DNA from 2 places in the Metabacillus sp. cB07 genome. Region 1 is predicted to be linked to the other one. Evidence: riboswitches for the same ligand, from Rfam matches in the RefSeq annotation. Region 1 holds a riboswitch; the other holds the start of a gene.
The links. A riboswitch is a leader RNA that binds a small molecule or an ion and turns the genes downstream of it on or off. The one in region 1 is predicted to bind thiamine pyrophosphate.
Positions count from the first base shown of each region.

Region 2: linked by a shared signal. The riboswitch ahead of JOJ89_RS16960 (thiamine-binding protein) and the one ahead of tenA (thiaminase II) in region 1 are both predicted to bind thiamine pyrophosphate.

Region 1 covers NZ_CP069296.1:1,029,939-1,036,443, forward strand. Annotated here, with positions in the region: gene mgtE (magnesium transporter) at 1-1,215, shown strand, start outside; gene JOJ89_RS05145 (monovalent cation:proton antiporter family protein) at 1,238-3,091, shown strand; TPP riboswitch at 3,174-3,282, shown strand; gene tenA (thiaminase II) at 3,350-4,036, shown strand; gene JOJ89_RS05155 (thiamine phosphate synthase) at 4,033-4,653, shown strand; gene thiO (glycine oxidase ThiO) at 4,637-5,749, shown strand; gene thiS (sulfur carrier protein ThiS) at 5,746-5,949, shown strand; gene JOJ89_RS05170 (thiazole synthase) at 5,953-6,505, shown strand, end outside.
Region 2 covers NZ_CP069296.1:3,292,535-3,299,039, reverse strand. Annotated here, with positions in the region: gene JOJ89_RS16980 (GNAT family N-acetyltransferase) at 1-406, shown strand, start outside; gene JOJ89_RS16975 (NAD-dependent epimerase/dehydratase family protein) at 433-1,302, shown strand; gene JOJ89_RS16970 (hypothetical protein) at 1,751-1,939, opposite strand; gene thiT (energy-coupled thiamine transporter ThiT) at 2,032-2,604, opposite strand; TPP riboswitch at 2,710-2,810, opposite strand; TPP riboswitch at 2,952-3,063, shown strand; gene JOJ89_RS16960 (thiamine-binding protein) at 3,157-3,450, shown strand; gene JOJ89_RS16955 (ABC transporter permease) at 3,425-4,210, shown strand; gene JOJ89_RS16950 (ABC transporter substrate-binding protein) at 4,225-5,226, shown strand; gene JOJ89_RS16945 (ABC transporter ATP-binding protein) at 5,228-5,986, shown strand; rRNA gene JOJ89_RS16940 (16S ribosomal RNA) at 6,274-6,505, shown strand, end outside.

The sequences.
Region 1 (6,505 bases):
CGTTCAAGGGTCTATCAGTATTTGTCTCCAGAAGAGATGGCTGCCCTGTTTGAAAATATTGAAGATGAAGAATACAACTACGAAATGTATCTGTCAGAAATGGATCCAAGGTTTGCTTCGCAAATGCTTGAACACATGTATGCAGATGATGCAGTAGATGTTCTGAATGAGCTTAACAAAGATCAGGTGGCAAGCTACCTGACCATTATGGACGATGAAGCAGCGAAGGAAATCCGTGAGCTCCTTCATTATGAAGAGTTTACTGCAGGAAGTATCATGACGACGGAGTTTATTGCGATTCAGGCGAATCAGACCGTCAAATCGGCGATGCATATTCTTAAGCATGAGGCTCCAGATGCTGAAACCATCTATTATCTGTATGTGATTGACGAAGATAAGCACCTTGCGGGAGTTATCTCCCTCAGAGATTTAATAGTCAGTGACGATGATGTGATGATCGGCGAGATCATGAGCGAGCGCGTCTTTTCCGTCAGTGTGGGGGAAGATCAGGAAGAAGTTGCCCGGAAAATGCGGGATTACAACTTTCTGGCGCTGCCTGTTGTTGACTTTCAAAATCACCTTCTCGGGATCATTACAGTTGATGATATTGTGGACGTTATTGATGAAGAAGCGTCTGATGACTACTCAAAGCTCGCAGGGGTTTCGGATGTAGACTCTATTGACAGAGGTCCTCTCTCTGCTGCTAAAAAAAGACTGCCATGGCTCGTGATTCTATTGTTTCTCGGGATGCTGACAGCCAATCTGATCGGGCAGTTTGAAGAAACACTTGATAAGGTAGCGATCCTTGCTGTGTTTATTCCATTGATTGCCGGTATGGCAGGAAATACAGGCACGCAGGCACTGGCAGTTGCCGTCCGCCGAATTGCCATGGGGGATGAAGAAGAAGGTAACTTTAAAATCATCGCCCGTGAAGCGGGAACCGGTTTAATCAACGGTGCTGTTTGCGGTGTTCTTGTAACAGGCGTCGTGTATTTCTGGAAACACGATCTGTATCTCGGCCTGCTTGTCGGATTATCCATTCTTGCCACGCTGACTGTTGCGACAATTGCGGGAGCGTTTGTGCCTCTTATTATGCACAGGCTGAAGGTCGACCCGGCCGTTGCATCAGGCCCTTTTATTACGACGATTAATGATATTATTTCCATCCTTATTTATTTTGGAATGGCCACTATGTTTATGCAGTACTTAATTTAACTACAGAAATGAGGGAAAAACCTTGCACGGAGCTTCTTTTTCATCACTTGTCATTGTCCTTCTTGCAGCTTTTATCACTCCGCTCATCCTGCACCGCTTTAAAATAAAGGTGATGCCGGTCGTTGTAGCAGAAATTATTATCGGGATTGTGATCGGCAAAAGCGGGTTTGACCTTGTTCAGCAGGATATGTGGCTTGAAACTCTGTCTATGCTCGGATTTATTTTTCTCATGTTTCTGAGCGGTCTTGAAATTGATTTCACAGCGTTTATCGGCGGCAGGAAGAAAGAGGTGCTGCCATCCGGAAAAGAGGCGCCGAATACATTCGTGGTCTCTTTACTCGTATTTGCCGGCATCTTTATTCTTTCCCTGCTGCTCTCTTATCTGTTTGTCCTGATCGGATTTATAGAAAATGCATTCCTGATGACGCTGATCATCTCGACCATTTCACTCGGTGTGGTCGTGCCGACGCTTAAGGATGCAGGCATCATGAAGTCGAACATCGGGCAGATTATCCTTCTTGTCGCCGTCATTGCGGACTTGGTGACAATGATTCTGCTTGCAGTTTTTGCTTCCATTTACGGCGGGGAAAATACGAATATGTGGCTGATGCTCATTTTGTTCGGAGCTGGTGTCGCCCTTTACTTTATAGGCAAAACCTTTCAGAGCAGATCCTTTATTGAAACGCTCTCTAAAGGCACGATTCAAATTGGGACAAGAGCTGTTTTCACACTCATTATTGTTCTTGTTGCGCTTTCAGAAACGATTGGTGCAGAAAACATTCTCGGTGCCTTTTTAGCAGGCGTGCTCGTATCTCTTCTTTCCCCGAATAAAGAAATGGTTCAGAAGATGGACTCGTTCGGGTACGGATTTCTGATCCCGATTTTCTTTGTCATGGTTGGAGTGGACCTTGATATTTGGTCGCTTTTTAAGGACCCTAAAATCCTGATGCTGATTCCGCTCTTATTTATAGCGCTTCTCATTTCAAAAATTGTGCCGATTTACCTTTTGAAAAGATGGTACGATACGAAAACGACTCTTGCTGCCGGTTTTTTGCTCACATCCACTCTGTCGCTTGTTATCGCCGCAGCGACGATTGGAGAACGTGTCAATGTCATTGACTCGCAGATGTCCGGAGCTCTCATTCTGACGGCCGTTCTGACAAGCATCTTTACGCCGATTGGATTTAAAAAGCTTTTCCCTGAAAAACTCGGTTCAAAGAAAAAGCTGAAGGTTGCTTTCATAGGAGCCAATCAAATGACGCTTCCGGTAACGAGAGAACTGAATCCGAATCTGTATGAAACAATCATCTATCATACGCATGTTGATAAAAACGAACAGCAGATTGCCGAATCTCTTTTTCAAATTGAAGAGCTGGACGATTATTCGATTGAGACGCTTCAGGATAAAGGTGTATTTGATTCGGACATCCTTATTGCAGCAACTGGCGATGAGGATGCGAATGCGGAAATTGCCCTGATGGCAAAAGAGCTTGAGGTCGAAAGGGTCATTGCAAGTATTGCTTCGCCTCTGCTTGATGAGCAGCTGAAAGCAAAGAACATTGACGTGTTCTCTGTTCTGCTCTCGACCAAAACCCTGCTCAGAGCCCTGATCGAAGCGCCGGGCATCATGAAAATCCTGACGCACAGCGAATCTGCCCTTTATCAAATCAAAATGAACAACAGACGCTATGATGGAATGGTTCTCAGAAGCTTCCCGTTTACCGGAGACGTCATTTTTGTCCGGATCTTCCGGGAGAATGAGTCGATTGTTCCTCACGGCGATACGGAGCTGAAACGGGGAGATCTGCTGATTTTAACGGGATCATCCGAATATATCGATGAACTGAGGCAGGAGCTTGAGTTTCACAAAAATTAAGCAGAAATTTCCTGCAAAAGCCTTGAAAGATATTTTTATCGTGGTATGATGGGCATGTAAAACATTCAGAAAATTTTATACGATGAACCGCTAGGGGAGCCCTTCATAAGGGCTGAGATCGGAGTGTGACTCCGAGACCCTCAGAACCTGATCTGGTTAACACCAGCGTAGGGAAGTGGTGTAAGGGTCTATTTCATACACCACTTTTCTATGCGAAAAGTGGTTTTTTGCTGTTTAAAAAGAAAAGGAGGATACGTCATGCAATTTTCAAAAGAATGCAGGGAGTACGCAAATGAATGGTGGGAAGGGAGCTTTCACCATCCTTTTGTTAAAGGAATCGGTGACGGGACGCTGTCAAAAGAAAAGTTCAAATTTTATGTGATGCAGGATTCCTATTACTTGACTCATTTTGCCAAAGTGCAGGCGTTTGCCGGTGCCGTGGCTCCTGATCTGCATACAACGTTCAGAATGTCCGTTCATTCTCAGGGGACCTATGAGGCAGAACTTTCCCTTCATCAGCAGTTTTCAAAAATGCTCGGGATAACAGAGAAAGAACGCGCGGAATTTAAGCCGGCGCCTACAGCTTATGCTTATACATCTCATATGTACCGCGCGGTCGCGACTGGAAATCTTGGTGAAATCATAGCTGCTCTGCTGCCTTGCTACTGGCTTTATTACGAAGTAGGAGAGCGCCTGAAGGACTGCAAGCCAGGAGATGCCGTTTATGAAAAATGGATTGAGACCTACCATGGCGACTGGTTTAAAGAGCTTGTTCTTGAACAGGTGAACCGTTTTGATGAGCTGGCTGAAAAAGCAAGCGCTCATGAGCGGATGATGATGAAAGAACATTTTCTGATCAGCTCTATGTATGAATACCGCTTTTGGGATATGGCTGAAAACCTTGAAGCGTGGGGCCGTGCAGATTCTCTGCAGCTGCAAAAATGAAGCTGCACCTTGTAACGGATGGAAAGCATTCTTCAGATTCGCTGATTTCAATCCTCGCAGACGTACATAGATATGCGGATGCCATCCATATAAGAGAAAAAGACAGGTCAGCCGGCGAACTGGCGGAACTTGTGGAGATTCTTGCGCGCAAGGGTGTTCCAAAATCAAAGCTGATCATGAACGGCAGGGTGGATGCGGCCGTGCGCTCGGGACTGGCAAAAGTGCAGCTTCCGGCACATGGGCTGCCTGTAAAGTTTGTTAAAGAGCACTACCCTTACCTCGGCGCAGGATGTTCGGTTCATTCAGTAAAAGAGGCAATAGATCGGGAGAAGGATGGGGCAGACTGGCTGATTGCCGGACATGTATTTCAGACAGATTCAAAAAACGGCCTTGAGCCGAAAGGAATTTCATTTCTTCAAACAATTTGCGAATCTGTATCCATCCCTGTCTATGCAATTGGAGGAGTCGCTCCTGATGTGCTGCCGGAACTGAAAAAGCTGAAAGTCGCAGGAGCAGCGGTCATGTCCTACGTGTTTTCAGCAGACAAACCTGTGGATGCGGCAAAAGAGCTTGCACGAAAGCTGAAAGGAGGAACGGCTGATGAAGACATTCTATGATGCCGGCATCGTCGGGGGAGGAGTCATCGGCCTGATGTCTGCCTATTTTCTGTCAAAGGCAGGCCGTAAAGTAGCCATATTTGAAAAAGGAAAGATTGGCTGCGGGGCATCTTCCGCTGCAGCAGGCATGCTTGGTGCTCATACAGAAACGGAAAAAGCAGATGCGTTTTTCCGTTTTGCAGAAGAGAGCGGGGCTCTTTATCCCGTGCTTGCAGCCGAATTGCTTGAAGAAACAGGCATAGACATTCAGCTCGTTTATAATGGGATGCTCAAACTTGCCATGACGGCTGAGGAAGCTGTTTCCCTAAAAGACAGAGCCTTGAATGAACCGGATGTTGAGTGGCTCTCAAGGGAGTCTGTCCTGAAGAAAGAAAAGAACCTGACAGAGTATCTGCAAGGAGGACTGTTCATTGCAAAAGACGGCCAGGTTTCCCCTCCCGCTCTTTGCCGGGCGCTGGCAAGGGCGGTACAGATAAACGGAGGAACCATATTTGAAGGAGCTGCAGCCGGACGCATGCGCGCAGAGCCTTCGCATTATGAGATTTCCGCTGCAGGAGAGATTCATTTTTGTGAAGCTCTTGTCATTACTGGCGGGACATGGAGCGGCCAGCTGTTTGAGGAATTAGGCATCTCAGTTCCTGTTCACCCTGTTAAAGGCGAATGTCTATCAGTCATGCCGGATGGTTTCCGTTTAGAGTCAACCGTTTTTCATGACAGCTGTTACCTTGTTCCGAAGTCTGACGGGAGCATCGTCATCGGTGCGACGATGGAGGAGGGGAATTGGAGGGCAGAGTCTACAATACAAGGGATGGCTTCTTTGATGGAGAAGGCTGTTTCCATTATGCCGTGCATGAAAAAGAGTGTTTTTCAAAAAGCCTGGGCCGGACTGAGACCGGCAGCGCGAGATGCGAAACCATACATTTTTAAGCATGAAGGCATGAAAAATCTTTATGCCGCAACAGGACATTACCGGAACGGCATTCTGCTTGCGCCTAAAACAGGCGAAATGGTCAGGGATTTGATTTTGAGCCGTCAGGTCAAGCCTGAATATGCAAGAGAGTTTGGATTAAATCGGGGTACAGAGGTGAAATCATGAAAATCAAATTGAACGGCAGCACAGCTGAACTGGATCCGCACATAAAGACAATGGAAGATCTTCTGGCATTTTATCAGCTGAGCCATAAAACGGTCATGATTGAACATAACGAAACAATCCTAGATAAGAAAAGCTATGACAGCGTGATATTAAAAGATGGTGATGTTCTTGAAATGGTTCATTTTGTAGGAGGAGGATGACACATGTTGAAAATTGCAGGGAAGACGTTTAGATCACGGCTGCTTCTTGGAACAGGCAAATATCCGTCTTTTGACATTCAAAAGAAAGCGGCTGAAGTTTCAGAAGCGGAGATCCTGACGTTTGCTGTCCGCAGGATGAATATATTCGAGCCGTCTCAGCCGGACTTGCTAGAGAAGCTTGATTTGACGGCATACACACTTCTCCCGAATACGGCAGGCGCCAAAACGGCCGGGGAAGCGGTCCGGATTGCAAAGCTCGCTAAAGCTTCAGGTCTGTGTGATATGATAAAAGTAGAAGTGATTGGGTGCTGGAAAACACTCCTGCCGGATCCTGTGGAAACGCTTAAAGCAAGCGCGGAACTCGTAAAAGAAGGATTTATCGTTCTTCCTTACACGTCGGATGATGTTGTACTTGCCAGAAGACTTGAAGAGACAGGTGTCCACGCCATCATGCCCGGAGCATCGCCAATTGGATCAGGGCAGGGAATCATCAACCCTCTCAATCTCTCATTTATTATCGAACAGACTGACTTGCCGGTTATTGTTGACGCAGGAA
Region 2 (6,505 bases), 1.9 Mb from region 1:
TCTGACTTACGAAAGCAAAGAGAAAATCTGGCGGAATCTAAATCCGGATACTGTATTCGTTGCAGAAGATGAAGAGGGCAAAATTGTCGGGTTTGCGGGATTTGGTCCGGCCAGGTCTCAGGAATACGGCTATGACGGCGAATTATACGCCATCTATCTTCTGAAAGAAGCACAAGGCGCAGGTGTTGGTAAGAGCCTGGTTCGTGCGGCAGCAGAGGATCTGATGAACCTGAACTATCAATCAATGATGCTGTGGGTGATGAATGCCAACCCGTCGAAGGGGTTCTATGAACGGTACTCTCCCGAAAAAGTGGGAGAGGATACGTACGCGATTGAAGGCACCGATCATCCGGAGACAGCATTCGGCTGGAATCTGAAGGAATTGACAGCGCGGCTGAATACATAATGAGAGAGGGAAATACATTGAAAACCGTGTTAATACTTGGAGGCACACAGTTTTTTGGGAAGAGGCTTGTTCATAAACTGCTTGAAAACGGAGTGGTTGTGACGGTCGCGACAAGAGGCAGAACCCGGGATGATTTTGGAGACGGGGTCGAGCGTCTTGTCATTGACCGGGAAAAGAAAGAATCAATGACGAGAGCTTTTGAAGGAAGGCAATGGGACGCTGTCTATGATCAATCCTGTTTCTCGCCGCTCGAAGCCCAAACGGCTTATGAAGCGCTTGAGGGTAAAATAGGCCATTATATCTTTACATCAACAATGGCCGTCTATGAATTCGGCAAAGAACGAAAGGAAACGGATTTTAACCCGCTTTCGTTCGAACCGACGTTTAAAGACCGCAAAGAATATGGGGGAATGACCGGCTATCGGGAGGCAAAGCGCGGTGCCGAAGCTTATTTGTTCCAGAATGCAAAAGTGCCGGTGGCAGCTGTCAGGCCTGCTCTGGTCATCGGTACCGATGATTACACCGAGCGTTTCCTTTTTCATGTAGACAAAGTGAAAAGGGAAGAGTCCATTGGGGCGAAAAATGACAATGTTTCTTTCAGCTTCACTTCATCTGAAGACGCTGCAGGTTTTCTTTTACATATAGGAAAAGAAAAGCTGACAGGAGCGTATAATATAGCGTTTGAAGACAATCTCTCCCTGAGAGAACTGATCGGCAAGATTGAGAGTGCTGCAGACAAAACCGCAGTCATTACTGAGGAAGTGTCAAAAGAAAATGCTTCCCCGTACGGTCTTCCGGGTGACTGGACGCTGGATGTGACAAAAGCACAAATGACAGGATATTCTTTTGGGGACATGAACGAGTATGTTGAGAGTTTAATAGAAAAGCTGCTGTAAACTCTCGCGGGAGTCTCTGTGAAGGCAGAGACTCTTAATAAGCCTCTGTAGCTCTAGAAGGGAAGAGCGCCGGAAAACAGTAGAACCGGGTCGCAAGGCAAAGGTTTCAGAAGCACCGAAAAGCAACTATGCTGAGGCAGGTGAAATTCCTGCCGGTGAAAATCCGTAGGGAAGCGTGTTCCCCTTAGCCTATGCTTACGAAAGGAGTGCGGGTTCGAATCCCGCCAGAGGCATTAAAAAGACCCGGCAGACATCTGCCGGGTTCTGCTTTTTGTTAAAGGAATTATAAAAAATAAAAGGCTGTTGATAACATAACAAAGTTATCAACGGCAAGCTCCAGCGCCTAGATCCTCTGTCAGAACAAATCCCTCAAAAAAGGCGGGAACCGGACTTTTCCGCCGGATTCTTATCTGCCTATCGGAGCGGGCCTTGGCGCTTGCACTTTTGTTCAGATTTGCTGGTTAAAAACCGCTGCAAAATAAGCAAAAACAAATGCGAGCGGAAATGAAAAAACAACCGACCATCCTCTGACAGGGCCATCTTCGCCGCTGATCCGCAGCGCTTCAAAGTAGCCATACAGAAAATGAAAGATGGATAGAAAAAAGGCAAACAGCATGAGTGAGTATGTGAGATTCATTTCATGGCCTCCAATAGGAAATCTATTACTACTAATACATGCTGAAAAAGAAGAGATTATGATAAAAAGCACCGGATTTCCGGTGCTTTTCTCTATTTTCTATTTATGATCAGCGCTTTTGATGTCAGCAGCATCAGCACAAGAATGATCGTACAGATGATAAATGTCGGAATCATGTAGGATGCGTTGTACCCTGCTGAATAGAGGAGCACCGGCTGATCTCCTGCAAACTCAGCGAAAAAGACAGCGCCAGCGAGTGTGTGGGCTGCAAATCTCAGGAAGCTTCCAAGGAAAGCGGCAAGTGTGACATAAAGAATCAGGCGCCATTTGTTTAAAGAATGGAGAGAGTTCTGAATTTGCTTATAAAAAATACCTCCGGCACCAACCGCTGTAAAGGCGACAAAGTAATCCAGAAAACCCTGTACAGGATGGACAATGGTCGTATAGCCCATGACCGTCTGCAGCAGGCCGAGGAGAAAGCCTGTCAGCAGTCCGCCTTTTAGACCGTGGCGAAATCCCATGATCAGTACGGGCACCATTGCAAGTGAAATCGATCCTCCCTGCGGCATTTTGCCGATAAAGCTTGTCGCTAAATCTAAAAGAAAGGCAATTGCAGCAAGAATCGCTGCTTCCAATAAAAAAACCAGGCGCTTATTTGTTTGCATGATTTTACCCCTTTTCGGCATTCGACCGGGGCCTTTTCTCCATAGAAAAAAGCAATGCGGGGAATGTCGGATGGTTTCCACGCACTGCTTTGGTTGGGTTATCACTTGAATCCATCGCCACATCCCTACGTAAGCTTTAACTTAACAGGTTCAACGGGTCAGAACATAACGTTCACTCTCAGCCGGCGGCTCCCCAAGTGGTCAAATGCGATATATGATTTAGACACTACTATACAGGAAACTGCAAAATTCGACAAGCCTAAATTCTATTTTTTTTCAGAAAATAGCGGAAAGTATTTTTCCTTTCTTTACAAGTCTTGTAAAACTTGCTATAGTTTCCATGAATCTTATAGAAGCAGGGGAGCTGAGTGAACTCGGCTGAGAGGATACTGATTCTTGTATCGACCCTTTAACCTGATCTGGGTAATGCCAGCGGAGGGATACAGGAAAAGAGTCTATTTTCCATGAACTTTGCGAATGCTTAAGGCTGCCCTAACCGGCAGCCTTTTTTTGCATTTTCTAAGAGATTCACAGAAAGAAAGGGAGGAATTCATGATGTCCAGTGTAAACCTTGCGTTTCAAGTACTGCCGAAATCAGCACACGGAAATACATACGAGATTGTCGACAAAGCCATTGAAGTTGTGCAGCAGTCAGGTGTCAAATATGAAGTCGGCGCGATGGAGACCGTTATGGAGGGGGAACTCAATCATCTGCTTGAAATTGTCAAGCAGGCTCAGGATGCCTGTATCGGGGCAGGTGCAAGTGAAGTGATGACGCACATCAAAATTCATTACCGCCCTGCTGAAGGAGTAACGATGGATGAAAAACTCCAAAAATATCGCTGAATCTATATCAGGAATAGCGCTGCCTGCAGCCGTTCTTGCCGTTTTTCTTCTACTCTGGGAGATGGCAGTCGTGCTTTTTCGAATTGAGAAGTGGATCCTGCCAAAACCTACAGACATTTTCATCACCCTGTTTGAAATGAGAGGAACGCTCGGAGTGCACGTTCTGCAGACGCTTACTGAAGCTGTTCTCGGCCTCCTGATAGCAGCAGCTGCCGGAGTGGCCATTGCCATTTTAATTGACCTTTCCCTCTGGATCAGAAAAGCGGTTGAACCGCTCCTTGTCCTTTCACAGACCGTTCCAATTATTGCACTGGCACCTCTGCTGATTATCTGGTTTGGATTCGGGATCTTGCCGAAGGTCATCGTAACAGCACTTGTCTGCTTTTTTCCGATAGCCATTAATCTTGCAGACGGATTCAGTCAGGCAGACAGGGATATGATCAAACTGATGAAGACCATGGGAGCGAATAAACGTCAGCTCTTCTTGAAGGTGAAGATTCCTGCTTCCATGCCGTATTTTTTCTCAGGGCTCAAGATAGCCGGAACATACAGTGTAATGGGAGCGGTTATCGGAGAATGGCTGGGAGCGAGTCAAGGCCTTGGAATTATCCTTACTAGATCCTCTCAATCTTTTTTAACAGAAAAGGTATTTGCCATCATTATCGTCATTGTTGCTTTAAGTCTGGTTATTTTTGCAGTCATTGAATTGCTGGCAAGAGCGGCGATGCCCTGGAAGTACAAAGCGAATAAACACAACTGACATGGAGGAATACGATGAAAAAACTGCGGAGAATGCTCGTCATATTATTCAGCACATCCATCCTTTTAACAGGATGCGCTCCTGCTGAGAATGCCTCAAGTGAAGAAGCAAAAAAAGTGAAGGTCATGCTGGACTGGTTTCCGAATACAAATCATACGGGCATTTATGCAGCAATTGAAAAAGGGTTCTATAAAGAAGCGGGTCTTGAAGTTGAGATAGTAGAACCTGGCGAGGGAGTCAGCGCAGATCAAATTGTTGCATCGGGCGAGGTCGATTTTGCGGTCAGCCACCAGGAAAACATCACACATGCGCGGTCAGCAGGTGTGCCGATCGTTTCTATTGCGGCCATTATTCAGGAAAATACTTCTGCTTTCGCTTCATTAAAGGAAGAAGAGATTGTCTCGCCTGATGATTTTGAAGGGAAACGGTACGGCGGATGGGGATCGCCTACTGAAGAGGCTGTGATTCGTGCGGTTATGAACCAGGATGACGCAGATTTTGGCAAAGTCGATTATGTCACACTTGGTGCAACTGATTTCTTTAAATCAATCGGCCGGGATACGGATTTCCAATGGATCTTTGAGGGCTGGGACGGGATAGAAGCTAAAAGAAAGGGGATAGAACTGAATTACATCTATCTTAAAGACCTTGATCCAGCATTGAACTACTATACACCTGTACTCGCTGCAAGCGAGACAAAGATTAAGAAAGAAAAGGATACGGTACAGGCTTTTGTACAGGCAACCGCAAAAGGTTACGAGTTTGCCATCGATAAGCCGATTGAAGCGGCAGATATTCTGATTAAGCATGTGCCTGAAATAAATAAAGATCTTGCAAAGGAAAGCCAAAAGTGGCTCAGCAAGCAGTATCAGGGTGATGCAAAGCAATGGGGGATTCAAAAAGAAGAAGTTTGGGAACGGTACGCTGACTGGATGTATCAACAAAAGCTGATTGAAGAAAACATAGATCCGGCAGAGGCTTATACAAATGAATTCCTTCCGGAGGCTGAAAAGTAGCATGCTGACACTAAAAGGAGTCAGCAAGACTTACTCGAAAGATCAGCCAGTCCTGCTTCCATCTGATCTTATAGTAGAAAAAGGGGAATTTGTCAGCATCATTGGTCCGAGCGGGTGCGGCAAAAGCACTCTTCTTGATATCATTGCAGGGGTAAATAAGCCAAGCGGCGGAATTGTTCATTACAAGGGGAAAGACATAACGAATCAAACAGGCCACGCCGGGTATATGCCTCAAAGCGATGTGCTTTTTCCGTGGAGAACAATTCTTGATAATGTCATACTTCCGCTGGAGCTGCAGGGGACAGGGAAAGAAAAAGCGCGTTCCGAAGCTCTATCTTTCTTTTCTCAGTTTGGGCTTGAGGGATTTGAACAACACTATCCTTCCATGCTTTCTGGCGGGATGAGGCAGAGAGCGAACTTCCTCCGGGCTTATTTGAGCGGCAAAGAACTTCTATTATTGGACGAGCCTTTTGGAAAGCTTGATGCCATGACAAGACACAAGCTTCAGAAATGGTTTATCAGAATTTGCGAGGCATCCGGGAAAACGGTCCTGTTTATTACTCATGATATGGATGAGGCGATTTTTCTTTCTGACAGGATTGCCGTGTTTTCCCCGAGACCTGGCAGGATCATTGAACATATAGACATTCCTTTCGGCCGGCCGCGAACGGACCAACTCTTCGCTTCAGCTGAATTTGTATCAATTAAACAAAAACTCCTGGATTTGCTGCATTCAAAAAATCATCTGGAAACGCGCTGATTTCAGCGCGTTTTCATTTATAACATTTTTTTTGCAAAAAGATAAAAATGCTATTGCAATGGGGAAATCAGCGTGGTATATTATTATTCGTTGCCGCGAAAAACGCGTGAGAGCAACGGTGCCTGAGAAAAAGAAAAGTGAAAAAAACGCTTGACTTTGAAAAGGTGAAATGTTATTCTAATAAAGCTTCGCAGGAAGCGAAAATGATCTTTGAAAACTAAACAAAACCAAAAGCGTACCAAACGTTTTAAATTTTTAAGTCAGCAACATTTATGAGTCACAAATTTTCTTCGGAGAGTTTGATCCTGGCTCAGGACGAACGCTGGCGGCGTGCCTAATACATGCAAGTCGAGCGGACCTCTTCGGAGGTCAGCGGCGGACGGGTGAGTAACACGTGGGCAACCTGCCTGTAAGACTGGGATAACTCCGGGAAACCGGAGCTAATACCGGATACTATGTCAAACCGCATGGTTTGACATTCAAAGACGGTTTCGGCTGTCACTTACAGATGGGCCCGCG